DNA from 4 places in the Cronobacter sp. 153480017-3 genome. Region 4 is predicted to be linked to each of the others. Evidence: predicted binding sites of a transcription regulator. Region 4 holds the regulator's gene; each other region holds the start of a gene.
What was found. The regulator PurR, encoded in region 4, represses purine synthesis genes. The targets are predictions, from matches to a motif close to CANGCAAACGTTTGCNTG.
Positions count from the first base shown of each region.

Region 1 (7,477 bases), on a different contig from region 4:
CTCTTCGCTGATGATAATGCGCCGCTTAAGCTCGGCAAACCGGACCTTATAAAACTCATCAAGGTTGTTAGAGTAGATGCCCAGAAAGCGCATGCGCTCAATCAGCGGGTTAGATTTATCCGCCGCTTCCTGCAATACGCGTTCGTTGAACGATAACCAGCTCAGTTCTTTTTCGATATAAAGCTTTTCCTGACCCATTACTACTCACACTCCGGTTGATTAACTCGGGACGTGGCAAATCCGTCTCGGGGTTATTATGGCGAGCTTTGTCATGCTCTGTCCAACTGTGCCAGAAAAGTATGACAGTTATCCGCAGGCTTACGAGAAAGCGGCAAAAAAGCCTGTGAAACCGTGATGTTGGCGGGCAAGTTTTCCGTGCCGATGACGGAATTAACGCCAGACGAAAGAAAAAATAAAGGGCCTCGCGGCCCTTTAATCATTCGTCAGAAGCGTAACCCTGCGGCGGGAGCGGCTGCCCGTCCAGCCAGGCGCGGCCTTCGCGCATCGCGAGACGGTCCTCGACAAACCAGCTTACCACCAGCGGGTAGATGGCGTGCTCTTGCGCCTGAACGCGCGCGGTGACGTCCTCTTCGCTGTCGCCGGGAAAGACCGGAACGCGGGCCTGTAAAATCACCGGGCCGCCATCCAGCTCGTCCGTCACAAAATGCACCGATGTGCCGTGCTCTTCATCGCCGTTGGCGAGCGCCTGGCGGTGCGTATGCAGCCCCGGATATTTCGGCAGCAGGGAAGGGTGAATATTCAGCAGCCGTCCTTCATAGTGCGCCACAAAGGCCGGGCTCAGAATACGCATATAGCCCGCCAGCACCACCAGATCCGGCGCGTAGGCGTCTATCTCCTGCATCAGCTCGCGGTCAAACGCCTCGCGGCTGGCAAAATCAGATGCGCTTAACGCATGCGCGGGAATGGCGGCCTCGCGCGCGCGTTCAAGGCCGAACGCGTCGGCCTTGTTGCTGAAGACGGCGCTAATCACGCCGTTGATTTTCTTCTGCGCGCAGGCGTCGATAATCGCCTGCAAATTACTGCCGCTGCCGGAAATCAGCACTACGATGCGCTTCATTACGCAATAACCACGCGTTCCTGGGCATCGGAGGCTTTGATCGCGCCGATTTTCCATGCGGTTTCGCCGAGGCTATTGAGCAGCGCTACCGCGTTATCCGCTTCTGCGGCTGGCAGGGCGATGACCATACCAACGCCGCAGTTAAAGGTGCGGTACATTTCATGACGGCTGACGTTGCCCGCCTGCTGTAGCCAGTTGAAGACCGCCGGCCACTGCCAGGAGGCTTCATCAATCACGGCCTGGGTGTTGTCCGGCAGCACGCGCGGAATGTTTTCCCAGAAGCCGCCGCCGGTCAGGTGGGCGATGGCATGGACTTCAAGCTTCTCAATCAGCTCCAGCACCGGTTTTACATAGATGCGGGTAGGGGCCAGCAGGTGATCGGCGAGCGGTTTGCCGTCAAGCTCGGTGGTTTGCGGGTCCGCGCCGCTCACTTCAAGAATTTTACGCACCAGCGAGTAGCCGTTGGAGTGCGGACCGCTGGAGGCTAGCGCGACCAGTACGTCGCCATCGGCGACTTTCGAGCCGTCGATAATCTCTGATTTTTCCACCACGCCGACGCAGAAACCGGCCACGTCGTAATCGTCGCCGTGATACATGCCAGGCATTTCCGCCGTTTCGCCGCCCACCAGCGCGCAGCCGGATTGCAGGCAGCCTTCGGCGATGCCGTTAATCACGCTTGCCGCGGTATCCACATCCAGCTTGCCGGTCGCGTAGTAATCGAGGAAGAACAGCGGCTCAGCGCCCTGTACCACCAGATCGTTAACGCACATCGCCACCAGATCGATGCCAATCGTGTCGTGACGCTTCAGATCCATCGCCAGACGCAGCTTGGTGCCGACGCCGTCCGTCCCGGAGACCAGCACTGGCTCGCGGTATTTCTGCGGCAGCGCGCAGAGGGCGCCGAAGCCGCCCAGGCCACCCATCACTTCCGGGCGACGGGTTTTTTTCACGACGCCTTTGATTCGGTCGACCAGAGCGTTACCAGCATCAATATCAACACCGGCATCTTTATAGCTGAGAGAGGTTTTGTCGGTCACTGCTAAAGTCCCCACGCGGTTGCGGTTGGTGGTAGTAGAGAAAACGCGGCAATTCTAACAGTCCAGGCAAACGTTTGCGAGCCCTTGTTGCGTTGAATAAAACACACTAATAAGATGACTGACTTCTGTTCGGTTGATCCCGATCAAGCCCATTACGTATGGCGCGGCCCGCAAAAAGCGGTATAATCCGGCGATTTTTTTGTGGCTGCCATCTTGCTGGGGAGAAAGAGAATGAAGATCGTTGAAGTGAAACACCCGCTGGTTAAACACAAGCTGGGCCTGATGCGCGAGCATGACATCAGCACCAAGCGTTTTCGTGAACTCGCCTCTGAAGTGGGCAGCCTGCTGACCTATGAAGCCACAGCCGATCTGCTGACGGAAAAAGTGACTATCGAAGGCTGGAACGGCCCGGTGGAAATCGAGCAGATCAAAGGCAAGAAAATTACCGTAGTGCCTATTCTGCGCGCCGGTCTTGGCATGATGGAAGGGGTGCTGGAGAACGTACCGAGCGCGCGTATCAGCGTGGTCGGCGTTTACCGTGATGAAGAAACCCTGGAGCCGGTGCCGTATTTCCAGAAGCTGGTTTCTAATATCGACGAGCGCATGGCGCTGGTTGTCGACCCGATGCTGGCGACAGGCGGTTCGATGATCGCCACCATCGACCTGCTGAAGAAAGCGGGCTGCACCAGCATCAAAGTGCTGGTTCTGGTTGCCGCGCCGGAAGGCATCAAGGCGCTGGAGAAAGCGCACCCGGATATCGAGCTTTATACCGCGTCTATCGACAAGGGGCTGAACGAGCACGGGTACATCATCCCGGGCCTCGGCGATGCGGGCGATAAAATATTTGGTACGAAATAAACGTTAAGCCGACTTATTAGTCGGCTTTTTTTTGGTCCCACACTTAACACATCACACATCAACACTCTTGAGGAAAACGCTATGACGCGCCGTGCTATCGGGGTAAGTGAACGTCCGCCGCTCTTACAGACTATCCCGCTTAGTTTGCAGCACCTGTTCGCCATGTTTGGCGCAACCGTGCTGGTGCCCATCCTGTTTCATATTAACCCGGCCACCGTACTGCTGTTTAACGGCATCGGCACGCTGCTGTATCTCTTTATCTGTAAAGGCAAAATCCCGGCGTATCTGGGCTCAAGCTTTGCCTTTATCTCGCCCGTGTTGCTGTTGCTGCCGCTTGGCTATGAGATGGCGCTCGGCGGGTTTATCGTCTGCGGCGCGCTGTTTTGCATCGTGGCGCTGATTGTCAAAAAAGCGGGCACCGGCTGGCTCGACGTGATGTTCCCGCCTGCGGCGATGGGTGCCATCGTCGCGGTTATCGGCCTGGAACTGGCGGGCGTTGCGGCCAATATGGCGGGCCTGCTGCCTGCGGAAGGCCAGACGGCGGATTCCACCACAATCACTATTTCGCTGGTAACGCTGGCGGTCACGGTGTTTGGCTCGGTGCTGTTCCGCGGTTTTCTCGCGATCATCCCGATTCTCATCGGCGTGCTGGCGGGCTATGCGCTCTCCTTCGCGATGGGCGTTGTGGATACCACGCCGATTGCCAATGCCCACTGGTTTGCGCTGCCGACGTTCTACACGCCGCGCTTTGAGTGGTTTGCCATCTTCACCATTCTGCCCGCAGCGCTGGTGGTCATAGCCGAGCACGTCGGGCACCTGGTGGTGACGGCGAACATCGTGAAAAAAGATCTGATCCGCGATCCGGGCCTGCACCGCTCGATGTTTGCGAACGGTTTCTCGACGATGATTTCCGGTTTCTTCGGCTCCACGCCGAACACGACCTATGGCGAAAACATCGGCGTTATGGCGATCACCCGCGTTTACAGCACCTGGGTTATTGGTGGCGCTGCGATCATCGCGATTTTGCTCTCCTGCGTTGGCAAACTGGCGGCGGCGATCCAGATTATCCCGGTGCCGGTGATGGGCGGCGTTTCGCTGCTGCTCTACGGCGTGATCGGCGCATCCGGTATTCGCGTACTGATTGAATCTAAAGTGGATTATAGCAAGGCGCAGAACCTGATCCTGACGTCAGTCATCCTGATCATCGGCGTCAGCGGCGCGAAAGTGCATATTGGCGCGGCCGAGCTGAAAGGCATGGCGCTGGCGACGATTGTCGGCGTGGCGCTGAGCCTGATTTTCAAACTTATCAATGTATTGCGCCCGGAAGAGACGGTGCTTGACGCTGACGAGCACGAAAAATCGCCGCACTGATCAGCCTGCCGGGCGGCGCTGTCGCCCGGTTCAACAGCGAAGCGATTGTGTGATAGACTCAATGCGTTTTTTCGTATGTCCTTGAAGAGGTCCTTCTGAACACACCGGCACAGCTCTCCTTGCCGCTCTGGCTGCCCGATGACGAAACGTTTGCCAGCTTCTGGCCGGGCGACAACCCCTCTTTATTAGCCGCACTCCAGACGATGCTGCGCCACGACCGCAGCGGCTACATCTATTTCTGGTCGCGAGAGGGCGGTGGGCGCAGTCATCTGCTGCATGCCGCCTGCGCTGAGCTTTCGCAGCGCGGAGACGCGGTTGGTTATGTGCCGCTCGATAAACGCACCTGGTTTGTCCCGGAAGTGCTGGAGGGCATGGAGCAACTCTCGCTGGTGTGCATCGATAATATCGAGTGCATCGCAGGCGATGAGCCCTGGGAAATGGCTATCTTCAATCTCTATAACCGCATTCTGGAATCGGGCAATACCCGGCTGCTCATTACCGGCGACAGGCCGCCGCGCCAGCTCAACCTGAAGCTGCCCGATCTCGCCTCGCGCCTCGACTGGGGGCAAATCTACCGGCTCCAGCCGCTCTCGGATGACGATAAGCTCCAGGCGCTGCAGCTGCGCGCCCGGATGCGCGGTTTTGAACTGCCGGAAGATGTGGGGCGTTTTCTGTTAAAACGGCTCGATCGTGAAATGCGCACGCTGTTCCTGACGCTCGATCAGCTCGATCGCGCCTCGATCAGCGCCCAGCGCAAGCTAACGATCCCGTTTGTAAAAGACACGCTCGGGCTGTAAAACCGTGTCAGAAAGAAGAACGCCGCGAGGAGTGCCCGCGGCGTTTTTTTTAGAGGATCTCCAGCACCTGCTCCGGCGGACGCCCCAGTCGCGCTTTGCCGTGGCTAATCACAATCGGGCGCTCAATCAGTTTCGGGTTGTCCACCATTGCCTGAATCAGCGCCTCTTCGCTGAGCGATGGGTCAGCCAGATTCAGCGTTTTGTAGAGATCTTCTTTCGTGCGCATCAGCTCGCGCGCCTGGCTGAACCCGAGCTGGTTCAGCAGCGTTTTGATTGTCGCGGCATCCGGCGGCGTCTCCAGATACAGCACGACATCCGGCTCAATGCCGCGTTCGGTCAGCAGGCTCAGGGTTTCGCGGCTCTTTGAGCAGCGCGGGTTATGGTAAATCGTCACGTCCCGGGACATGGTCTCTCCTGTTACATTTTTTCGTAAGGGCGGAAGCGCTGTTGCAGCTGGCGGATCTGATCGATACGGGCGTCATAACGCGCCTGTTGCAGACTGCCGAGCTTCACCTGCGAACTGGCGCTGCTAAGCAGCGTGATTGCCTGATCGAGTTTACCCAGAAGCGCCATCACTTCGGCGCGCGCCGCCAGCTCCTGATCGCGATTGCCGAGCGCCGCCTGCGCCTGCGCCAGCAGATCCCAGCCGTTGGTGTCATCCGGCCAGGTAAAGGTGTAGCGGTTAAGGATAGTCACCGCCTGCGCCGGCTGGCTGCCTTCCAGATACGCGTTAGCAAGGTTCAACTGCAACACCGGATTGGTTTTCAGATCCGGCGTGCTTTTCAGACGGTCAATCGCCTCCTGCGCTTTGTGTTCGCCAAGCGAAATATCGGTGGCGAGGTCGAGATACCATGCATTGTCCGGCTGCGCGCGCAACAGCGGTTCCAGCTGCTGGCGGGCTTCGGCGAAGCGTTTATCCTGCATCGCCTGCAGGGCGCGGCCATATTGCGCGGCGTGTTGTTCGCGCTGGTTGCCTTTGGCGAGCGAATCCAGAATATCGCTGGTGAGCTGGTTACGCCCGGAGTTATACATGCCCAGCGTGCGCACTTTCGCCATGTAGAACGCTTCAGAGGATTGCGATACGACGGGGCGCATCTGGTTCGCGCGGTTACGGGCATCCGACAGACGGCTTTCCGGCAGCGGGTGAGTCAGCAGAATTTCCGGCGGGCGCGTGGAGTAGCGCGCCTGGTCGAGAAGTTTCTCAAGGAAAGTCGGCATCGCCTGCGGATCAAAGCCCGAGCGTTGCAGCACCTGAATACCGATGCGGTCAGCTTCCTGTTCATTCTGTTGAGTAAACGTGATAACGCCCTGCTGTGTACCGGCGAGCGTGCCGGTGAGCGCCGCCATACCCGCCTGCGGGCTTGCCATCGCGAGCAGTATTGAGCCGAGCGCGCCGACCCAGGTGAGCGGGGCGCTGCGCTTTTGATCTTCCATCGCGCGCGCCAGGTGACGCTGGGTGACGTGGGAGATTTCATGCGCCATTACCGAGGCGAGCTGGCTTTCGTTATCGGCATACCGAAACAGCGCCGAGTGCAGCACGACGTTGCCGCCGAAAAAGGCGAAGGCGTTAATTTCGTCGTTATTAATGAGATAGAAGTGGAAAGGGGTTTTTACCGAATCGGCGTGCGATACCAGGCGCATACCCAGCCCGTTGATATATTGCACCAGCAGCGGGTCGTTAATCAGGGGCGCGCTGCCGCGTAGCTGACGGACGTAGTAATCGCCCATCTGTAACTCCTGACCGATAGAGAGCGTGCTGCCCGCCGAGGTACCCATATCCGGCAAACCGTCGGCCGGGTCCGCTGCAAAGGCGGGCGCAAGCTGGCCTGCCAGCATGCCGCCGATAAGCGTTGCAACCAGTGTCGTTTTCAACTGCCTGAACATAGCCTCTTTCCCGTCTGTATAGAGTCTCTTTTGACCCGCCCGGCATCGCTTTGTTCAGTCCGCGCGCCCGGCTGGGAAGTCCGTTTTACAAATGCGTCGGGAAATCATATTCATCCGGCAACGGGTTGTCTTGCGGGGGGCACAAAAATCACGGTCTTTTTTGTGACATTTCGATACAATTCGCCCTCACGCCCGTGCCGTCACCCGTGAGGGAAGGTTTTTATGCTTGAAATGTTAACCCAGTGGTATCGTCGTCGCTTCAGCGATCCGGAGGCGATAGCGCTGCTGGCGATTCTGGTCGCTGGTTTTTGTATCCTCTTCTTCCTGCATGGTTTGCTGGCACCGCTGCTGGTCGCTATCGTTCTTGCCTACCTGCTGGAGTGGCCGACGTCGCGGCTGCAACGCATCGGCTGTTCACGTGGCCTTGCCGCAACGCTGGTGCTGGTGCTCTT
Region 1 is NZ_JBSEYN010000006.1:222,865-230,341, reverse strand. Features, by position in the region: gene ppk1 (polyphosphate kinase 1) at 1-198, opposite strand, end outside; gene purN (phosphoribosylglycinamide formyltransferase) at 437-1,078, opposite strand; gene purM (phosphoribosylformylglycinamidine cyclo-ligase) at 1,078-2,115, opposite strand; gene upp (uracil phosphoribosyltransferase) at 2,347-2,973, shown strand; gene uraA (uracil permease) at 3,055-4,344, shown strand; gene hda (DnaA inactivator Hda) at 4,440-5,141, shown strand; gene arsC (arsenate reductase (glutaredoxin)) at 5,191-5,547, opposite strand; gene bepA (beta-barrel assembly-enhancing protease) at 5,559-7,025, opposite strand; gene ACUW6V_RS15035 (AI-2E family transporter) at 7,248-7,477, shown strand, end outside.
Region 1: a site for PurR is predicted at 2,179-2,196, ahead of purM (phosphoribosylformylglycinamidine cyclo-ligase). Genes of this name have one in related genera too.

Region 2 (7,477 bases), on a different contig from region 4:
CCCTCCGGCTGGCGGTTAAGGTGCCACTCGTGCGCCAGAAGTGCATAGTTATTGTTCATTTGATTGTAGACCTGAATATCATGGATAAAATTGACGCTCATCGCCGCAAACTGCTGACGATTGGCGGCGCCGCTTTAGGCGCTGCGATACTGCCCACGCCTGCATTTGCTACCCTGTCGACGCCACGACCGCGTATTCTTACGCTCAATAATTTACATACTGGCGAATCCATTAAGGCCGAGTTTTTCGATGGCCGGGGCTATATTCAGGATGAATTAGCAAAGCTTAATCATTTCTTTCGTGATTACCGGGCGAATAAGGTAAAAGCGATTGATCCCCGTTTATTTGACCAGCTTTTCCGTTTGCAGGGGCTGCTCGGCACCCGTAAACCGGTACAGCTGATCTCCGGCTATCGTTCCGTTGATACCAACAACGAATTACGATCCAAAAGCCGCGGCGTGGCTAAGCACAGCTACCACACCAAAGGCCAGGCCATGGATTTTCATATCGAAGGTATTTCGTTAAGCAATATTCGCAAAGCGGCGTTATCTCTGCGCGCCGGTGGTGTAGGATACTACCCCAGCAGTAACTTTGTGCATATTGATACCGGGCCGCTAAGGCACTGGTAATTAACGACCCCGGCAGCGCGCCGGGTAAAAGGAGCGGTATGAACTATCATATTATTCCGGTAACGGCGTTCGCGCAGAACTGCTCGTTAATCTGGTGTGAGGAGACGCGACAGGCGGCGCTGGTGGACCCAGGCGGCGATGCGCAGCGTATCAAGGAAGAAGTCGCCCGTATTGGCGTTACGCTTCAGCAGATCCTGTTGACGCATGGTCATCTTGACCACGTGGGCGCGGCGGCGGAGCTTGCGGCGCATTACGGCATCCCCATTATCGGCCCGGAAAAAGAAGATGAGTTCTGGTTACAGGGGCTGCCTGCGCAGAGCCGCATGTTTGGTCTTGATGAGTGCCAGCCGCTGACGCCAGACCGCTGGCTTAATGAAGGCGACACGGTGAGTGTTGGCAATATAACGCTTGCCGTGCTGCACTGCCCGGGCCACACGCCGGGGCACATCGTCTTTTTCGATGCGCAGTCCCGTCTGCTGGTTTCAGGCGATGTCATCTTTAAAGGCGGAGTGGGGCGCAGCGACTTCCCGCGCGGCGATCACAGCCAGCTTATTGATGCCATCAAGCGTAAGCTGCTGCCGCTCGGCGATGACGTGACGTTTATTCCCGGCCACGGCCCGATGTCAACGCTCGGCCACGAGCGTCTGCATAACCCTTTCCTGCAGGATGAAATGCCGGTCTGGTAAATCTTTCCCAATAAAAAGGGCCGCACTGTGCGGCCCTTTTTGTATCTTTACGCAGCGATTACAGCACCGCGACGATGGCTTCGCACAGCGGCGCCATGTTATCCGGCGTCATGCCCGCCACGTTCACGCGCCCGGAGGCCACCGCGTACACGCCAAACTCTTCACGCAGACGCAACACCTGCTCTTTCGTCAGGCCGCTGAATGAGAACATGCCGTTCTGTTTGGTGATAAAGCTGAAATCGCGGTTTGCGCCTTTCTCTGCCAGCGTGTTCACAAAAAGCTGACGCATACGCTGGATGCGCTGACGCATATCGGTCAGCTCCTGCTCCCAGATGGCGCGCAGCGCGTCGTTGCTGAGAATGGTCGCGACTACTGAAGCGCCGTGTGCCGGCGGGTTGGAGTAGTTGGCACGAATGCAGGATTTCATCTGGCTGAAGGCGCGGTCTGCGGCATCGGCATCCGCCGCGACCAGCGTACAGGCCCCTACGCGCTCGTTGTACAGGCCAAAGTTTTTGGAGAACGAGCTCGCGACGATAAGCTCTTTATGCAGCGCGGCAAACGCACGCAGGCCTTCAGCATCTTCTTCCAGACCGCGAGCAAAGCCCTGGTAGGCGAAATCGAACAGCGGCAGCCAGCCTTTCTCGACAGACAGTTTCGCGAGCTGTTCCCACTGATCCAGCGTCGGGTCGATGCCGGTTGGGTTGTGGCAGCAGCCGTGGAACAGCACCACATCGCCCGCCTGGGCTTCCTGCAGGCTGTTTAACAGACCGTCAAAATCGAGCGAATGGTTGGCGGCGTCGTAGTAGGCATACTCGCGCACTTCCAGACCGGCGGAGTTAAACACGCCTTTGTGGTTCGGCCAGCTCGGGTTCGAGACCCAGACGCGTTTGACGTCGGTGTTTTTCGCAAGGAAATCCGCCGCGACGCGCAGCGCGCCAGTGCCGCCCGGAGTCTGCGCCGTGCGGGCGCGTTTATCGCTGATGATATGGCTGCCTTTGCCGAACAGCAGTTCCTGCGTGCAGCGGCCAAATTCGGGAATACCGTCAATGCCGAGGTAGTTTTTGGTGGTTTCATTTTCCAGCAGATATTGTTCTGCTTTTTTTACGCTGGTCAGAACCGGGGTCTTACCGGTTTCATCTTTGTAAACACCAATGCCTAAGTTAATTTTGGTTGGGCGATCGTCGGCACGAAACAGATCGGCCAGGCCAAGGATCGGGTCGGCTGGGGCGGCGGTAATGTTCTCAAACATGACGAGGTTCCATTGTGATTTCAGAAGGGAAATTCGCTATCAGGTTAACGGGAGATTTACAAAATGCCAACCGTTTGCCCGGAAAAGTTACGTGGATCGCAAAAGTTGGCAGAATTTTCTTTTACGCATAAAAAAACAGGGCCGAAGCCCTGTTTTTCCGCTATCAGACAACAAGGTTGTGCTGATTAGAACTGGTAAACGATACCCACCGCAGCGGTGTTGTCAGAACCAACGCCCAGTTTATTATCGCTGTCGATCTGGTTGATGATGTAATCAACATAGGTAGACATGTTTTTGTTGAAGTAGTAAGTGGCACCTACTTCTACGTAGTTGATGTAATCTTCGCTACCGATGCCTTCAACATCTTTCGCTTTAGATTTGTAGTAAGCGACGGACGGACGCAGACCGAAATCGAACTGGTACTGTGCTACAACAGAGAAGTCCTGAGTTTTGTTAGCGAAACCACCATTGATCGGAGTTGCGTTACGGGTTTCACCATACAGAGCAGCCAGGTAAATGTTGTTAGCGTCATATTTCACGCCAGTCGCCCACTGTTCAGCTTTAGCGCCTTTACCGCGAGCCAGAGACTCCTGAGCATTGGTACGATCTGCTGCACCATAACCACCGATTACGCTGAAGCCGTCAAATTCGTAACCCAGAGAGGTTGCCCAGCCGTCACCGTTGGAACGCTGAATATCGTCATTTGAGCCGCCAATTTTTGCGCGCTCATTTTTACCCAGGTACTGAAGACCGAAGCTCAGACCATCCACGAGACCGAAGAAGTTGCTGTTACGGTAAGTAGCCAGACCGCCCTGACGACCAGCAAAGAAGTTATCGCTGTTGCCTGTATCACCACCGAATTCCGGCAGCATATCGGTTACGCCGATGGCGTCGTATACCAGGCCATAGTTACGACCGTAGTCAAAGGTGCCGAAGTCACCAAATTTCAGGCCTGCAAATGCCAGACGGGTTTTATTCCCTTTCTGAGCATCAGTGCCGCCTTCAGAGTTGTTACCGCTAAAGTTATATTCCCACTGGCCGTAACCGGTCAGTTGGTCGTTGATCTGAGTTTCGCCTTTAAAACCAAGACGGGCATAGGTTTTATCGCCATTACCAGCATAACCATTGTCGCCATTGTCTTTAGTGAAATAGTGCAGACCTACCGCTTTACCGTAGATGTCTACTTTGTTGCCGTCTTTATTATAGATTTCTGCAGCGTTTGCTGCACCGGCTACCAGCAGGGCAGGGATAACCACTGCCAGGATATTGCGCTTCATCATTATTTATTACCCTCATTGGTTTTTTTGAACACCTGCCACTGCCGTCAATAATTCATTACGGAACTATTGATGAGAGTTTGGTGTCTTTCTGTGTCTGTCTGGCATCTTTCCATTCATATAATCGTTTCGCTACCCGGAAAGTGCTACAAATGTCTTAATCAGGTAACAAAAAGAAATATTGTGTAAGAATTTATTAATGAAAGGGAACTTTGTGAGAGACCTCAAATTTATTACTTAAGTGAATAAATTTCGGCCATTCCTTTCTTATATATATGAAAAACTTATTATTAATTTGGATAAGGCGCATTTTTATACAATTGTAAGCAACAAGAGTTTTCTACTGGATGAGATGGATGGAAGGCCAGATGTCTGTGGAAGTTGTGTACAAATATGCTATAGCGAAGCGGTGCAAAAAATCGCCATCAGACAATTGATGAATTTTTATACAGCCTAAAATTCCGTGAAACCGTAATAGAAAATGAACAACACAAGGCGGGAAGAAAAAAGGCCAGCAAGTCGCTGGCCTTTTTGGGATTAGAAGTTCGCGTTGCGCGGGGTACGCGGGAAGGGGATCACATCGCGCACGTTCTGCACGCCGGTAACATAGGCGATCAGACGTTCAAAGCCGAGACCAAAGCCGGAATGCGGCACGGTGCCGTAACGGCGCAGGTCGCGATACCACCAGTAGTCTTCTTTATTAAGACCCATCTCATCCATACGGGCGTCCAGCACGTCGAGGCGTTCTTCACGCTGGGAGCCGCCGATGATTTCACCGATGCCCGGCGCGAGTACGTCCATCGCCGCCACGGTTTTACCATCTTCGTTAAGGCGCATATAAAACGCCTTGATGTCTTTCGGGTAATTTTTAACAACAACCGGCGCTTTAAAGTGTTTCTCGGCGAGATAACGCTCATGCTCGGACGCCAGATCCACGCCCCAGTAGACCGGGTTCTCGAATTTCTCGCCGCACTTCTCAAGAATGGCGACCGCGTCGGTGTAATCCACCTGCGCGAAGTCGGCAGAGATGAAACGCTCCAGACGCTCGATGGCTTCTTTATCCACGCGTTCGGCGAAGAACTTCATGTCGTCCATGCGTTCATCAAGCACCGCTTTGAAGACATATTTCAGCATCGCTTCCGCGAGACCCGCGACATCGTTCAGGTTGGCGAACGCCACTTCCGGCTCCAGCATCCAGAACTCCGCCAGGTGGCGGCTGGTGTTGGAATTTTCAGCGCGGAAGGTTGGGCCGAAGGTATAGACTTTCGATAGCGCGCAGGCGTAGGTTTCGCCGTTCAACTGGCCTGACACGGTCAGGAACGCTTCTTTACCGAAAAAGTCTTTATCGAAATCGATTTTGCCCTGCGCGTCGCGCGGCAGGTTTTCCAGATCCAGCGTCGAGACGCGGAACATTTCACCCGCGCCTTCGGTATCCGACGCGGTGATAAGCGGCGTGGAAACCCAGAAGAAGCCCTGTTCGTGGAAGAAACGGTGCAGCGCCTGCGCCAGCGTGTGGCGTACGCGAGCCACGGCACCTATCAGGTTAGTACGCGGGCGCAGGTGCGCGACTTCACGCAGATACTCAATACTGTGGCGCTTGGCCGCCATCGGGTAGGTGTCCGGATCGTCCACCCAGCCGGTCACTTCCACCTGGGTTGCCTGCAGCTCAAAGCTCTGGCCTTCGCCCGGGGATTCCACCACCTTGCCGGTGACGATAACCGAGCAGCCCGTCGTGAGGTGTAAAACCTCTTCATTGTAATTGGGCAGAGAATTATTAATGACAGCCTGTATCGGATCAAAGCAGGAACCGTCATAAACGGCGAGGAAGGAGATGCCAGCTTTTGAATCTCTTCGGGTACGCACCCACCCGCGCACGGTGACTTCACTGTCAACGGCAACGCGGCCCTGGAGTACGTCGGCTACAGGCACAACGCTCATAATTTTCTCTCTGGTTAATGGTCAAAAATAACATTTTCCACCCGGACGGGGGGTTATCTATGTTACCTGGCATACGCCATCAGACAAGCAGAATTCGCGGTGCGGGAAAAAGAAATCGCAAAGGGGAGGGAAAAGCAGGGAGCGCGCAGCTCCCTTTGGGAAAACATCAGCTTGCTTTGCGCACCTGAGGAAGATCGAAGGCTTTGCGCAGCGCGCGAACAAACGCCTTATCGTGACAAATCGTTTTGCCTGGGCTGTCGGAGAGTTTTGCCACCGGACGGCCGTTACATTCAACGAGCTTAATCACGATATTGAGCGGCTTCACGTGCGGGATATCGCAGGTGAGACGGGTGCCGATGCCAAAGCCCAGCTTCACGCGGTCGGCGAAGTGGCGATAGAGCTCAATCGCTTTCGCGAAATCGAGGTTATCAGAGAAGATAAGCGTTTTGCTGAGCGGATCGATGCCGAGCTGCTGGTAGTGCGCGATAGCTTTCTCGCCCCACTGCACCGGATCGCCCGAGTCGTGGCGCAGCCCCTGGTAGCGCCCCGCGAACTCCGGGCCGAAATCGCGCAGGAAGGCGTCCATCGTAATACAGTCGGTCAGCGCGATGCCGAGCATATCCGGGTATTCGTCAAGCCACGCCTGCAACGCCGCAATCTGGCTGTTCGCGAGATCGGGGCTGATTTGCTGATGCGCCTGGAACCATTCATGCGCCTGGGTGCCCATCGGCGTCAGTGAAAGACGGCGGGCGAGGTCATAGTTACTGGTGCCGATAAACCACGGCTCCAGCTTGAGACGCTCGACAATCGCCTGCTGAACATCGCGCGAGAAACGGCGGCGGGTGCCGAAATCCATCAGACGGAAAGCGCTTAAATCGAGCCCGTCCGTCATGGCGCGAAAATCATCGAGTTTGACTTCGAGATGCGCCAGCGCCTGATCGACGCTCGCCTCCGGGGAGCGGTAGCGGTGCACCAGCTCGCTAATCACGGCCAAAAGCGGCACTTCCCACATAATGACTTCGCGCCACGGGCCGCTTAGGCGGATATCCAGCTTGCCGCCGTCGTTGCGGATCTGCACCTGCGTTGGGTCATAACGGAACGTTTTCAGCCACTGGAGGTAATCGGATTTGAAAAACGGCAGCCCGGAGAGCCACTGATACTCGGCGTCGGAAAGCGCCAGATGCTGCATGGCATCGACCTGTTCGCGGATAGCGTCAGCATAAATGCCCAGCAGATCGTCACCCCGGCAGCGAAATTCCGCTGCGACATGCACATCATAATAGTGATGAAAAACCGCCTGCTGCATATGCAGCTTATAGGCGTCCGTATCCAGCAGCGTTTGCAATAGGGGGGAAGCGTATTGTGTCATGGTGCGAACTGGCATCCTCTCACAGGCGCGTGTCTATCAGTGGCATAAGCAGATAAAGACGCAGGAGTATACCCTGATTATCGGTTTATTGAAGCAGGATCACAACACAACCGGCGAAGCGGGTCGAGGGCAATTCGTGCCGCTTGTTACTTAAATGTAGCAATCTGCGTCGTAGCGGCTGAAAAGTGAAAGATTCTGCGTGGCAACATTAACGCAACAGGAATAGACTGGAGTCGTAACCATACGGACCCTGGATAAGGTTTTTTATGACTCAACAGCCACAAGCAAAATATCGCCACGACTATCGTGCGCCGGATTACCTGATTACC
Region 2 is NZ_JBSEYN010000002.1:403,139-410,615, forward strand. Features, by position in the region: gene ACUW6V_RS06310 (YcbK family protein) at 81-629, shown strand; gene ACUW6V_RS06315 (MBL fold metallo-hydrolase) at 668-1,315, shown strand; gene ACUW6V_RS06320 (amino acid aminotransferase) at 1,374-2,564, opposite strand; gene ompF (porin OmpF) at 2,750-3,844, opposite strand; gene asnS (asparagine--tRNA ligase) at 4,379-5,779, opposite strand; gene pncB (nicotinate phosphoribosyltransferase) at 5,946-7,148, opposite strand; gene pepN (aminopeptidase N) at 7,415-7,477, shown strand, end outside.
Region 2: a site for PurR is predicted at 2,628-2,645, ahead of ACUW6V_RS06320 (amino acid aminotransferase). Genes of this name have one in related genera too.

Region 3 (7,477 bases), on a different contig from region 4:
TGTGAGCCAGCCAGAATTCCGCGATCAAACTGGGCACCCTGAACGGCATTCAATAATCCTTTAGCTATTCTTAGCAATATTCTCACTCACTGGACAAAACGGATGATGACTCTGCTCTGCCCTCCACCATCTGTGCTCTCCAGTCCGCAGCGCCGCTGCCAGGTACTTTTAATGCTCTATCTGCCGGGGCAAACCATCACGCCGGAAATGTTAGGCCGGCTGAATGGCGTTGACGGCGCCATCGCCCGTCAGGACATTGCCGAAACCGGCGACGAAATTAAGCGGTATCACCGCCTGAGTATTATCACCCAGCAGGACGGCAGCTACCGGATTGAAGGCACGGCGTTAGACAGACGCCTCTGCCTGCTGCACTGGCTGCGCCGGGCGCTGCGCCTGTGCCCCGAGTTTATCCAGCAGCATTTCACGCCCGCGCTGAAAAACGAGCTTCGCCAGCACGGCATCGCGACAGCGCTGTATGACGATACGAATTTACACGCGCTGGTCAACCTTTGCGCGCGTCGCCTGAACCGCCAGTTCGAGCCGCGCGACGTGCAGTTCCTGCGTCTCTACCTGCAATACTGCCTGGTGCAGCATCATTACGGCCAGACGCCGGAATTCACCGAACCGCAACAGCTCTGGATGCGCGCTCGCGCCGAGTTTCTCGCCGCGCAGGAGATAGTCCGCCACTGGCAGCGCCGCGTCGCGCAGTCGCCGCACGTGAACGAACACTGCTTCCTGGCGCTGCTCTTTATGATGCTGCGCACGCCCGATCCGCTGCGCGACGCGCACCCGGAAGATCACCGGCTGCGTCACGCCGTGCTTTCGCTGATTGCCCGCTTTCACGAGCTTTCCGGCATGGCGTTCAGCGATGAACAGGGCCTTGCGGATCAGCTCTATATTCATCTCTGCCAGGCGCTTGATCGCAGCCTGTTCGGCATCGGCATCGATAACGCGCTTCCGGAAGAGATTAACCGTCTCTACCCGCGCCTGATGCGCACCACCCGCAAAGCGTTTGATAGCTTTGAGGAAGAGTACCGGGTGACGTTTTCTGATGAAGAAGTCGGGCTGGTGGCGGTGATTTTCGGCGCGTGGCTGATGCAGGAGGCGGATCTGCATGAAAAACAGGTGCTGCTGCTGACGGGCAACGACCCTGCGCTTGAGGCGGAAATCGAGCAGCAGCTACGGGAACTTACCCTGCTGCCGCTCAACATCAAACATCTGACGCTGCATACCTTCCAGCAGGAAGGCGCGCCGAAAGAGGTGGCGCTGATTGTGACGCCATACACCACCTCGCTGCCGCTCTTCTCGCCGCCGCTCATTCACGCGACGCTGCCGCTCGGTGAACACCAGCAGCAGCGGATACGCGAGATTCTGGAGGCTTAAGCGCGCGCCACGACTTTCGGGCGCAGGAAGAGCGCGGGCAGCGCAACCAGCGCCATCACCCAGAAGACGCCGCCTGCAAGGTGCTGATACAGGAAGCCTGCAAAGACGGTCATCACCGCAATCCCGCCGCCCATCGCGACGGCGGAGTAGACCGACTGTAGCCGGATGACTTCCGAGCCTTCGCGGGCGGCGATATAGCGCATCGCCGCCAGATGGCAGATGGAGAAGCTCCCGCAGTGCAGGATCTGCGCCACGATGAGCCACGGCAGCGCGGTCGTCCAGCCCATCATTCCCCAGCGGATAATCCCCAGCACGCCGGAGAGCAGCAGCAGATCGCGCGCGCCAAACCGGCTGAAAAGCCGTTTACTGAGCGCGAAGATGATAATTTCCGCCACCACGCCGAGCGACCACAGATACCCCACGACCGAGGCGGAATAGCCTTTACTCTGCCAGTAAATGGCGCTGAAGCCGTAGTAGGCCGCGTGCGCGCCCTGAAGCAGGCTTACGCAGGCGAGAAAACGCCAGTTTTCAACCATTAACTTGCGCCATACCGGCCAGCCTGCGGCCTCGTTATGACGCGCTTCGCCCTGCGGCATCACGGAGGGTTTCAGCAGCATCCCGATAAGCATTGACGCCACACCGAGCGACAGCAGCGCCAGAATAGCGCGGTAATCGTAGACGCTTACCAGCTTGCCGGTGAGCGCCGAGCCAATCACAAACGCCAGCGATCCCCACAGCCGCACTCGCCCGTAATCCATCGCTATTTGACGCTGCCAGGTGGCGGCGAGCGCGTCGGTGAGCGGCACCAGCGGCGAGAAAAAGAGGTTAAAGCCCACCAGCACGACAAACAGCCAGGCGGTCTGATGCCCGAACCAGAAGCCGAGCGCGAAAACGAGCGTCAGCAATGCAAGCAGGCGCAGCGCAAACACTAAACGGGAAGGATCTTTGACGCGCGGTGCCAGCAGCAGGCTGCCAAGAAAACGTGCAATCAGGCCGGAGCCGAGCAAAAGGCCGATAGTTTCCGGCGCGACGCCGACGCCTGCGAGCCAGACGCTCCAGAACGGCAGGAAAATACCGTAGCTGAAAAAATAGGTGAAATAGCTGAGCGCCAGCCAGCGCGTGGATTGCAACACCATGATTCCCTCCCGTTTCGCAGGCGTTAGTCTGGCGGGAAAGCGCAGGGGTTGCAAGCGATGCATAACACGTTAATAACAATTCGCTTTTACTGCGTAATGAGGCCGCCGCAGCGGCCTGTCCTGTTATATGCCCGCCTCGGCAAAGACCTTTTTGGCGGTAAACATCGCATTCAGCGCCGCCGGGAAACCGGCATAGAGCGCCATCTGGATGATCACTTCAATAATCTCTTCGCGGGTGCAGCCGACATTCAGCGCCGCGTGCAGATGCACCGCCAGCTGCGGCTGCGCGTGGCCAAGCGCGGTAAGCGCCGCGACGGTCGCGAGCTCCCGGCTTTTCAGCGACAGCCCCGGCCTGCTGTAGATATCGCCAAAGCCGAATTCAATGACGTAGCGCCCCAGATCCGGCGCGATATCGGCCAGCGCTTTAATGACATTTTCCCCTGCCGTGCCGTCGATTTCAGACAGCCGCGCAAGGCCTGCCTCGTAACGTGATAAAGTCATACCGTTCTCCTTTTGTGTGGTTGAGATAACGGTAAGCCTTCGAGTTAACTCCAGGTCAAGCGCTGTTTTTTAAAAGCGTCTCATCGTAGTACGCCATTTTCTCTTTCAGGCGCGCCAGATGGTCAGCCTGCTCCGCGAGCCGGGTTTCGAGCCGCTGCGCGTGATGCGCCAGCAGTTCACGGCGTGCCTCTGCGGTCGATTCCCCCTGCGCGCGCAAGAGAGCGTAGCGCTGGATCTCCTCCAGCGGCATATCGGTCGCCTTTAGCCGTTTGATAAACGCCGCCCAGTCGAGATCCGAACGAGAATAGTCGCGATGCCCGCTCGCATTACGCGCCGGTACCAGCAACCCCAGCTTTTCGTAATAGCGCAGCGTATGAACGCCAAGCCCCGTCAGCGTCGCGAATGCCTGAATACGCATGGCCGCCTCCTGTCTACCATTGCCCCATAAAAAAAGGCCGCGCGAGGCGGCCTTCAGCAGTGAGTGAACGCTTACGCGTAAACCGGGAAGCGTGCGCAGATATCCAGCACTTTACCTTTGACGCGCTCGATAACCGCTTCGTCATTGATGTTGTCCAGGATGTCGCACATCCAGCCTGCCAGCTCTTTCACTTCCGCTTCTTTGAAGCCGCGACGCGTGACCGCCGGAGAACCGATACGGATGCCGGAGGTGACGAACGGGCTCTTCGGATCGTTCGGCACGCTGTTTTTGTTAACGGTGATGTTGGCGCGGCCAAGTGCGGCGTCCGCTTCTTTACCGGTCAGGTTTTTATCGACCAGATCCAACAGGAACAGGTGGTTTTCCGTACCGCCGGAAACCACTTTGTAGCCGCGGTTCAGGAACACTTCCACCATCGCTTTGGCGTTTTTGGCCACCTGCTGCTGGTAGGTTTTGAACTCCGGCTCCATCGCTTCTTTCAGCGCGACCGCTTTCGCCGCGATAACGTGCATCAGCGGGCCGCCCTGCGCGCTCGGGAACACGGCAGAGTTCAGTTTTTTGTACAGCTCTTCGCTGCCGCCTTTGGCGAGGATCAGACCGCCGCGCGGGCCAGCGAGCGTTTTGTGGGTGGTGGTGGTGACGACGTGCGCGTGCGGAACCGGGTTCGGGTAGACGCCTGCGGCAATCAGGCCCGCCACGTGCGCCATATCGACGAACAGGTATGCGCCGATGCTGTCAGCGATTTCACGCATTTTTGCCCAGTCAACGATGCCGGAGTACGCGGAGAAACCACCGATGATCATTTTCGGTTTGTGCTCTTTCGCCTGCTTCGCCATATCCTCGTAATCGATTTTGCCGGACTCGTCGATACCGTAAGGAATGATGTTGTAGAGCTTACCGGAGAAGTTAACCGGGGAGCCGTGGGTCAGGTGGCCGCCCTGCGCCAGGTTCATACCAAGAACGGTATCGCCCGGTTGTAGCAGCGCGGTATAGACCGCGAAGTTGGCCTGGGAACCGGAGTGCGGCTGCACGTTAGCGTAGTCAGCGCCGAAGAGTTCTTTCGCGCGGTCAATCGCCAGTTGCTCAACGATATCCACATATTCGCAGCCGCCGTAGTAGCGCTTGCCCGGATAACCTTCGGCATATTTGTTGGTCAGCTGAGAGCCCTGCGCCTGCATCACGCGCGGGCTGGTGTAGTTTTCGGAGGCGATCAGTTCGATGTGCTCTTCCTGACGTACTTTTTCCTGCTCCATAGCCTGCCACAGTTCGGCATCATAATCGGCAATGTTCATTTCACGCTTTAACATCCGCATCTCCTGACTCAGCTGACAATAAAATGTACTGCAATTAGGGGCCCTTTTGGGCGACGGCCAACAGTGTAAACCGATTGGCAGCGTGAAGATAGGGCTTGACAGAGGTTTTTACGCAAACGTTTGGCATGGCGTGGCGCAAGGGTTTGAACGATTAAGCAAACGTGCCGTTTACGCGACTTATTTTCATTTTCAACCTGTCGTTTTTTCATACGCCGTGGTGTTTTCCCAAGGCTTGATAAAACCATTTACAGCGTGCAGGTATTTTTTATAAGATGCATTTAAAATACATTTTATAGAAAAACGGAAGGAAGCAACCATGCTGGATAGTCAAACCATCGCCGTCGTGAAATCCACCATCCCGCTGCTGGCGCAGACGGGCCCGAAACTCACCGCGCACTTTTATGACCGGATGTTTACACACAACCCGGAGCTGAAAGAGATTTTCAACATGAGCAACCAGCGCAATGGCGATCAGCGTGAAGCGCTGTTCAACGCCATCTGCGCCTACGCCGCCAACATTGAAAACCTCGCGGCCCTGCTGCCGGCGGTGGAGAAAATCGCCCAGAAGCACACCAGCTTTAATATCAAACCGGCGCAGTACAACATCGTGGGCGAGCATCTGCTGGCGACGCTCGATGAGATGTTCAGCCCAGGCCAGGAAGTGCTGGACGCCTGGGGCAAAGCCTATGGCGTGCTGGCGGGCGTGTTTATTAACCGCGAAGCCGAGATTTACCAGAGTAACGCGCAGAAAACCGGCGGCTGGGAAGGCACGCGCGAATTCCGCATCGCGAATAAAACGCCACAGAGCGCCATTGTCACAAGCTTTGAGCTGGAACCGGTGGATGGCGGCCCGGTCGCCGATTACCTGCCCGGCCAGTACACCGCCGTCTGGATCAAGCCTCAAGGGTTTGCGCATCAGGAGATTCGCCAGTATTCGCTCACCCGCAAGCCGAACGGCAAAAGCTACCGCATCGCGGTGAAACGCGAAGGCGAAGGCCAGGTGTCGAACTGGCTGCATCAGCATGCGCAGCCGGGCGATGTGATTCGCCTTGCCGCGCCTGCGGGCGATTTCTTTATGGATGTTGAACCACAGACGCCGGTGACGCTTATCTCGGCGGGTGTGGGTCAGACGCCGATGCTGGCGATGCTCGATACGCTGGCAAGCGCGCAGCATCCGGCGCAGGTGAACTGGTATCACGCGGCGGAAAGCGGCGATGTGCATGCGTTTACCGATGAAGTGGCGCAGCTCGGCGCGAAACTGCCCCGCTTTACCAGCCACGTCTGGTACCGCGTGCCGACCGACGCCGATCGCAGCGCGGGCCGTTATAACAGCGAAGGGTTGATGGCGCTTCACGATCGCAAGGCGCATGTAACCACGCCCGGTATGCAGTTTTATGTCTGCGGCCCGGTGAAATTTATGCAGTTCGCCGCGGAGCAGTTAGTGAGCATGGGCGTGAATAAAGAGAACATTCATTACGAATGTTTCGGCCCGCATAAGGTGTTGTAAGCGCCTGGCGTTTTTTTGGGGCGGTTCGGCGGGTGCGCTTCGCTTACCCGCACTACGAAATCACACCGTATTCTGTAGGGTGGGTCAGCGCAGCGCACCCACCACGTCCAACCCCAACCTCCCGTAGGGTGGGTAAGCGCAGCGCACCCACCATGCCGAACACCAGCGTCCCCTGTAGGGTGGGTAAGCGAAGCGCACCCACAATTCATATCCCTGCACGCCCCATGCGCGTCGGGCATAAAAAAAGCAGGCCCACTGGCCTGCTTTTTTTGTCGTCGCGCCCGCTTAAATCGCGGCGTCGTCTTCCTCGCCGGTGCGGATACGCACCACGCGCGCCACGTCGAAAACGAAAATCTTGCCGTCGCCGATTTTACCGGTCTGAGCGGTACGGATAATCGTATCCACGCAGGTATCGACGATATCGTCGGTCACTACGATCTCGATTTTCACTTTCGGCAGGAAATCCACCATATACTCTGCGCCGCGATACAGCTCGGTATGGCCTTTCTGACGACCAAACCCTTTCACCTCGGTCACCGTCATGCCGGTGATCCCGACTTCCGCCAGCGCTTCACGTACGTCATCGAGTTTGAAGGGTTTAATAATCGCATCAATCTTTTTCATGGTGGATCCTTAATTCCTGCCAGCGCCTGCACGGCGATTCAGTTCGCGAAATCGGTTGCTCAAATTACCATACCTTGCAGCGGTTTGGGCACCAAAAACTACTCTTTAAAATCATTCGCCTCAAGCTCGTGGCGAGCCAGCAGTTTATAGAATTCGGTACGGTTACGCCCCGCCATCCGCGCGGCGTGCGTCACATTGCCTTTGGTGATTTGCAACAGCTTGCGCAGATAGTTGAGCTCAAACTGATTGCGCGCCTCGACAAACGTCGGCAGCACGGTGTTCTCGCCCTCCAGCGCCTGCTCCACCAGCGCCTCGCTAATGACCGGCGCGGAGGTCAGCGCCACGCACTGCTCAATGACGTTCACCAGCTGGCGCACGTTGCCCGGCCAGCTCGCCGCCATCAGACGCTTCATCGCATCGGTAGAGAAACTGCGCACGAACGGCTTATGGCGATCCGCCGCCTGACGCAGCAGATGGTTCGCCAGCAGCGGAATATCTTCCGCGCGCTCCTGCAACGCCGGGATCTTTAAATTCACCACGTTCAGGCGATAAAAGAGATCTTCGCGGAACTCGCCGC
Region 3 is NZ_JBSEYN010000006.1:285,279-292,755, forward strand. Features, by position in the region: gene csiE (stationary phase inducible protein CsiE) at 103-1,383, shown strand; gene ACUW6V_RS15295 (3-phenylpropionate MFS transporter) at 1,380-2,519, opposite strand; gene ACUW6V_RS15300 (carboxymuconolactone decarboxylase family protein) at 2,643-3,020, opposite strand; gene ACUW6V_RS15305 (MerR family transcriptional regulator) at 3,076-3,438, opposite strand; gene glyA (serine hydroxymethyltransferase) at 3,510-4,763, opposite strand; gene hmpA (NO-inducible flavohemoprotein) at 5,086-6,276, shown strand; gene glnB (nitrogen regulatory protein P-II) at 6,562-6,900, opposite strand; gene glrR (two-component system response regulator GlrR) at 6,999-7,477, opposite strand, start outside.
Region 3: a site for PurR is predicted at 4,879-4,896, ahead of glyA (serine hydroxymethyltransferase). Genes of this name have one in related genera too.

Region 4 (7,477 bases):
CTGCACGCCATTTGCGCCTCGCTACGGCTGGAGATCAGCACCAGCAGCAGGCCGAGTGCGGCAATCAGCGCGCCCATCACTGGCACTACGCTATAACCGAAGCCCGCATGGATAACGGCCCCGCCCGCCGCCGCGCCAAGTGCGTTACCGAGATTAAACGCCCCGATATTCACAGATGAGGACAGGCCCGGCGCTTCGCTGGCGACACGCATCACGCGCATCTGCAGCGGCGGCACTACCGCGAAAGTCGCAGCCCCCCATACCACCATGCTCACCGCCGCGCCGATTTCCGTTTTCGCAAGCCACGGAATAGCCGCCATAATGACGATAAGCAGCATCAGGAAGCCTTTCAGCGTGCCGCTCACCGAGCGGTCCGCCAGGCGGCCACCCAGATAGTTGCCGATGGAAAACCCGACGCCAATCAGCACCAGCATGGCGGTGACGAACGCCGCGCTGGCATCAGTGATGTGGTGCAGAACCGGCGCGATATAGGTATAGAGCGTAAACATCGCGCCCGCGCCGAGCACGGTTGTCAACAGCGCGCTCACCACCTGCGGGCGCATCAACACGGCCAGTTCGCTTTTCACATCAGGGCGCTCGCCGCTGCCGCCTTTTGGCAGGGAAAACCAGAGGCTCGCCATCGCCACCACGCCAAGACCGGCCGTCGCCAGAAACGACATTCGCCAGCCGATGGTTTCACCAAGCCAGGTGGCCGCCGGCACGCCGCCGATATTGGCAATGGTCAGGCCCATAAACATCGTCGCGACGGCGCTCGCCTGTTTATGCTTCGGCACGACGCTTGCCGCAACCACCGAGCCGAGGCCGAAGAACGCCCCATGGTTAAGGCTGGTGAGAATACGCGAGGCCATCAGCGTCATATAATCCGGTGCCAGTGCTGACAGCACGTTACCGAGCGTAAAAATCGCCATCAGAAAAATCAGCGCGCTACGCCGTGCGCGGTGCGACAGTAAAAGCGTCATCAGCGGTGCGCCTACCATCACGCCGACCGCGTAGGCGCTAATCAGCATACCGGCGGCCGGAATGGAGACGTTGACGCCGTTCGCTATGACCGGCAACAACCCCATCGGGGAAAACTCGGTCGTGCCAATGCCAAAAGCACCGATAGCCAGTGCCAGTAACGGAAAATTGACTTTCATTCATTGCTCCAGAAATTGTACAACAGCGCCGGGAACGCCCGACGTTACAGCAGGATGCAGAAAAGGATGACACTCTCAATCAGAAAAGATAAGTGACAAAAACAGCAAAATATTATTGCGCAGCTGTTAAGAACACGCGCTAATTGTTATTAGCGAATCTAAAGGGAATAACGGGAAAAAGAAAGAAAACAGCGGGGAATCGGCGCTTAAACGCAAGAAAAGTTTAAGAAAGCGGGAGAACAGGTGCGCTCCCGCCTGTCGCTTAATGCAGAATGGCGGTAAATGCGCCCGCCACAATCAGGCCCAGTACAACCAGCGTCGTGACCAGCGAAAATTTCAGATCGGTACTCATGGTATTCTCCTTAAAGACCCCATAAAAAACAGGTAGTGCGCATTTTTGCATAAACGGGCCGAAAAATCCTGCGACATTTAACCAGATATGCGTTTTCCCTCTTCCCCTTTCGATAAAGATAAGCCAAAATTCGTCGCTACTTTATTCGGTACCGGCCATCGACCCCTCCTCACGAAAAATGTCGCGTTTCCCGGCATGCCGCACTCCCCTCGCGGCAGTCAGGGGTGTGTACAGGCAAACGATTAACCCGTGATTTTGCAGGGCTCAGCCAGGGGTCTGGAGTGATTATTAATGGCAACAATTAAAGACGTCGCGAAGCGAGCCAACGTTTCCACAACAACAGTCTCACATGTGATTAACAAAACCCGTTTTGTGGCGGAAGAGACGCGCAATGCGGTTTGGGCGGCTATCAAAGAATTACACTATTCGCCAAGCGCCGTGGCGCGCAGCCTGAAGGTGAATCACACCAAATCTATCGGGCTGCTGGCGACCAGTAGCGAAGCGCCCTATTTCGCGGAAATTATCGAAGCCGTTGAAAACAGCTGCTTCGCCAAAGGCTATACGCTGATTTTGGGCAACGCGCATAACAATCTGGAAAAGCAGCGCGCGTATCTGTCTATGATGGCGCAAAAGCGCGTCGACGGCCTGCTGGTGATGTGCTCGGAATACCCGCAGCCGCTGCTTTCCACGCTTGAAGAGTACCGTCATATCCCGATGGTGGTGATGGACTGGGGTGAAGCGAAAGCCGATTTTACCGACTCGGTAATCGATAACGCGTTCCAGGGCGGTTACCTCGCCGGGCGTTATCTTATCGAGCGCGGCCATCGTGATATTGGCGTGATTCCGGGGCAGCTTGAGCGTAACACCGGCGTCGGGCGTTTCTCAGGCTTTATGAAAGCGCTGGAAGAAGCGGCCATTAAAGTGCCGGAAAACTGGATTGTGCAGGGCGATTTCGAGCCGGAATCCGGTTACCGCGCCATGCAGCAGATCCTCTCGCAGCCGCAGCGCCCGACTGCCGTGTTCTGCGGCGGCGATATCATGGCGATGGGCGCTATCTGCGCCGCCGATGAAATGGGCCTGCGCGTGCCGCAGGATATTTCAATCATCGGCTACGACAACGTACGCAACGCGCGTTTCTTTAGCCCGGCGCTGACGACTATCCATCAGCCAAAAGAGACGCTCGGCCAGACTGCGTTCAATATGCTGCTCGACCGCATCGTGAATAAGCGCGAAGAGTCGCAGACCATCGAGGTGCATCCGCGCCTGATCGAACGCCGCTCGGTGGCGGACGGCCCGTTCCGCGACTATCGCCGTTAATCCTTCCGGGAGCCGTATTATTGCGGCTCCCGCAGCCACTCCGTGTTCAGCGTTTCACTGTCCCCCAGATAATCGAGCAGCCAGCGCAGCGCGGGCGAGGCGTCGCTTTGCCGCCACGTCAGACAGCAGGCGGCGTCCGGGAACGGGTTTTCCAGCGTCAACGCGCGCCACTCCCCGCTATCGAGCCATGGCTTCGCGAAATGCGTCGGCACCATGCCGATACAGAGCCCCTCGCTGAGCGCATCGGCGGCGCAGTGCCAGTCCGGCACCACCACGCGCCGCTGGTTATCCAGAAGCCAGGTAATGCGCTTGGGCAGCGATCGCGATGTATCTTCCAGCACCAGCGAGGGGTAATCGCGCAGCCTGTCGTCGCTGAGCGCGCCCGCGAGCTGTGCCAGCGGATGATGGTGCGCCACGACGCAACGCCAGCTCAGCATGCCCATATCACGAAACGCGAAGCGCCCGCCGACCGGGATCGCCTGTGTGGCGCCGATGGCAAGTTCCACGCGCCCGTCCGCCAGCGCGTCCCAGACGCCGTTAAAGACTTCCTGTGAAACCTGCAACTCGACATCGGAAAAGTGCCGGTAGAAATCAAGCACCAGCCGCCGGACGCGTTCCGGGCGCACGATATTATCCACCGCGATGGAAAGTTGCCCGCGCCAGCCGTTGGCGATCTGCTGGCACTGCTGACGGGTGATCATCATTTTTTTGATGACAGAACGCCCTTCGCGCAGAAACCAGGCTCCTGCAGGCGTCAGAACCACATCGCGATGGCGGCGCTCGAAGAGCGATACCGCAAGCCACTCCTCAAGCTGACGTACCGTATAGCTGACGGCAGAAGGCACGCGGTGCAGTTCTGCGGCGGCTGCGGTAAAGCTGCCGGTGCGCGCCACGGCGTCCACCACTTCCAGGGAATATTCAGACCACATTATCTGCCTGCAAATTTTTTGAATGGAATGGGCAAATATTAGCGTTTCACAAGCGGAATTGCACTCCGTACACTCCTGGCTCTTTCGCGTAATAAGAAGTGAGTTAATGTGATGCGACCTGATAAAGGATTTCTTTGCTGGCTGGCCGGGCTGAGCGTGCTCGGTTTTCTGGCGACCGACATGTACCTGCCCGCGTTCGCCGTTATTGAAGCGGATCTGCACACAGCCCCTTCGGCTATCAGCGCCTCGCTGAGCCTTTTCCTGGCCGGTTTCGCGCTGGCGCAGCTCGTCTGGGGCCCGCTTTCTGACCGTTTTGGCCGTCGTCCGGTTTTGCTGGCGGGGCTTGGGATTTTCGCGCTTGGCTGCCTTGGCACCGTCTGGGTAGAGAGCGCGGGCGCGCTGCTGGCCCTGCGCTTTATTCAGGCCGTGGGCGTTTGTTCCGCTGCGGTAAGCTGGCAGGCGCTGGTAACCGACCGCTACCCGGCGCAGCAGGCGCGTCGTATCTTCGCGACTATTATGCCGCTGGTGGGGCTTTCTCCGGCCCTGGCACCGCTGCTCGGCAGCTGGATCCTGAATCACTTTTCCTGGCAGGCGATTTTTTTGGTGCTGTTTGCCATTACGGTGGCGCTGATGATTCCGGCCCTGCGTCTGCCCTCCGGCGCGCCTCAGGGCAATAAAGGCGGCGAGCCGCTGAGCTTTATGATGCTGCTGCGCTCGCGCGTCTACAGCGGCAATGTGCTGATTTATGCTGCCTGCTCCGCCAGTTTCTTCGCCTGGCTCACCGGTTCGCCGTTTATTCTGCATGAGATGGGTTACAGCCCGGCGGTAATAGGACTGAGCTACGTGCCGCAAACTATAGCGTTTCTGATTGGCGGCTATGGCTGTCGCAGTGCGCTGCAAAAATGGAATGGCGAAACGCTGCTGCCGTGGCTGCTGGCAGGCTTCGCGCTGAGCGTGCTCGCCACCTGGCTCGTGGGGTTAAGCGACGCCGTTACGCTCACCACACTGCTTATTCCCTTCTGCCTGATGGCGATGGCGAACGGGGCGATTTACCCTATCGTGGTCGCCGCTGCGCTGCTGCCGTTCCCGCAGGCCACCGGACGCGCCGCCGCGCTGCAAAACACGCTCCAGCTTGGACTCTGTTTTGTGGCAAGCCTGGTGGTGTCGTGGCTGGTCGCGACCGCGCTGCTGTCAACCACCAGCGTTATGCTGGCGACAGTGGTGCTGGCGGGCCTCGGCTTTCGGTTGCGTGGTCGTCAACGGTTTACGCAATCATCAGCCGCGTGAAAATATGAAATTTTTGTGATTAGCTTGCTAACGGTCAACAGTTGAATCATCGTAAAGCGAGGCCTATACTGGTTCGCGGCTCTACGATAATTAGCATAAATATTATGTAGTAACGGGAGCTGCTGGCTCCCGTTTTTATTTGGAATGACATTTCTGGCAAGGGTCATCTCCCTTCCTCTGTTCTACGTCGGATATCAGGCTCGCGGACCTTTCCGTGATATTTCTCACATACCGAAAATTGCGACTACGCTGTTTGAAGGTTCTGATCACATCAGTGATGGAGAAGCTATGAGTTCATCGTGTATAGAAGAAGTCAGCATACCGGACAACCACTGGTATCGCATCGCAACTGAACTGCTCAGCCGGGCCGGGATCGCCGTTAACGGCGCTGCTCCTTCCGACATTCAGGTGAAAAATCCTGACTTTTTTAAACGGGTGTTACAGGAAGGTTCCCTCGGTCTTGGCGAAAGCTATATGGATGGCTGGTGGGAGTGCGAGCGGCTCGATCTCTTTTTCACTAAAGTGCTGCGCGCGGGGCTGGAAGAGCAACTGCCACGTCACCTGAAAGATACGCTGCGTATTCTTGGTGCCCGTTTGTTCAATCTGCAAACCAAAAAACGCGCCTGGATTGTCGGCAAAGAGCATTACGATCTCGGCAACGATCTGTTCAGCCGCATGCTCGACCCGTACATGCAGTACTCCTGCGGCTACTGGAAAGAGGCGGACAACCTGGAAGACGCCCAGCAGGCGAAGTTAAAACTTATCTGCGAAAAACTTCAGCTTAAGCCTGGCATGACGCTGCTGGATATCGGCTGCGGCTGGGGCGGATTGGCAGCGTTTGCCGCGCGCCATTATGGCGTATCGGTCACCGGCGTGACCATCTCCGCCGAGCAGCAAAAAATGGCGCAGGAACGCTGCCAGGGGCTGGATGTCACCATTCTGTTGCAGGATTACCGCGATCTCGATTCGCAGTTTGACCGCATCGTCTCGGTAGGCATGTTTGAGCATGTTGGTCCGAAAAACTACGCCACCTATTTTGAGGTTGCCGACCGCAATCTCAAGCCCGACGGGCTTTTCCTGCTGCATACCATCGGCTCACGGAAAACCGATAACAACGTCGACCCGTGGATTGATAAGTACATCTTTCCGAATGGCTGCCTGCCTTCGGCGCGCCAGATAGCCGCCGCCAGCGAGCCGCACTTCGTGATGGAAGACTGGCATAACTTCGGGGCGGACTACGATAAAACGCTGATGGCCTGGTATGCGCGCTTCCTGGCCGCCTGGCCGGAAATTGCGGATAACTATTCTGAGCGTTTTAAACGCATGTTTACCTATTATCTCAACGCCTGTGCGGGTGCCTTCCGCGCGCGGGATATCCAGCTGTGGCAGGTGGTCTTCAGCCGCGGCGTGGAAAACGGCCTGCGCGTCGCCCGTTAAGCGTCCACCCCGGCGCATGCCGGGGGCTTTTTGCCACTCTCTCTTCCTCGCTTTGTGATATTTCTCACGCTTTCGCGACGTTTCCTTCGATAAAAGTGATCCCGGCAGCAATCAGGTGACAGACACATGGAAACCGGTTTCCGTTTTGTTTCAAACTGAGCGCTATTCCCTCTGCCTGATTAAGGAAACATGTCATGAGTCTGTACCAGAGTATGGTCCATGTTATTGAAAATAAAATTACACCGCTGGCGGGTGCGATGGGGTCGCAGCGTCACGTGGTGTCTATCAGGGACGGTTTCCTTGCCGCCCTGCCGTTTATGATTATCGGTTCGTTTCTGCTGGTTTTTATCTTCCCGCCTTTCTCGCCGGATACGCAAATTGGCTTTTGTCGCGCATGGCTCGATCTATCGCTGAAATATCGCGAGCAGCTGATGCTGCCGTTTAATCTCAGCATGGGCGTCATGACGTTTTTTATCTCGGTCGGTATTGGCGCGAGTCTTGGCAAGCACTATAAGCTTGACCCTATCATGACCGGCCTGCTGGCGTTTATGGCCTTTCTGCTGGTGGCGGCGCCCTATAAAGACGGGCAAATTTCCACGCAGTATTTCTCAGGTCAGGGCATTTTCACCGCGCTTATTACCGCGATTTACGCGAGCGAAATGTATGCCTTTCTGAAGCGCCACAACATTACTATCCGCCTGCCAAAAGAGGTGCCGACCGGCGTCGCGCGCTCGTTTGAGATTTTGATCCCGGTCGTGGTCATTGTCCTTACGCTTCATCCGCTTAACCTTATCATTGAATCCACCACCGGCATGATCCTGCCGGAAGCGATTATGCACCTGCTTTCACCGCTGGTCGCGGCGTCTGACTCCCTCCCGGCCATTCTGATTTCCGTTTTGATCTGCCAGATCCTGTGGTTTGCCGGTATTCACGGCGCGCTGATCGTCACCGGCATTATGAACCCATTCTGGATGGCGAACCTCTCCGCCAACCAGGCC
Region 4 is NZ_JBSEYN010000014.1:30,890-38,366, reverse strand. Features, by position in the region: gene ACUW6V_RS20195 (MFS transporter) at 1-1,157, opposite strand, end outside; gene cydH (cytochrome bd-I oxidase subunit CydH) at 1,420-1,509, opposite strand; gene purR (HTH-type transcriptional repressor PurR) at 1,801-2,826, shown strand; gene punR (DNA-binding transcriptional activator PunR) at 2,844-3,755, opposite strand; gene punC (purine nucleoside transporter PunC) at 3,867-5,042, shown strand; gene cfa (cyclopropane fatty acyl phospholipid synthase) at 5,331-6,479, shown strand; gene ACUW6V_RS20165 (PTS sugar transporter subunit IIC) at 6,674-7,477, shown strand, end outside.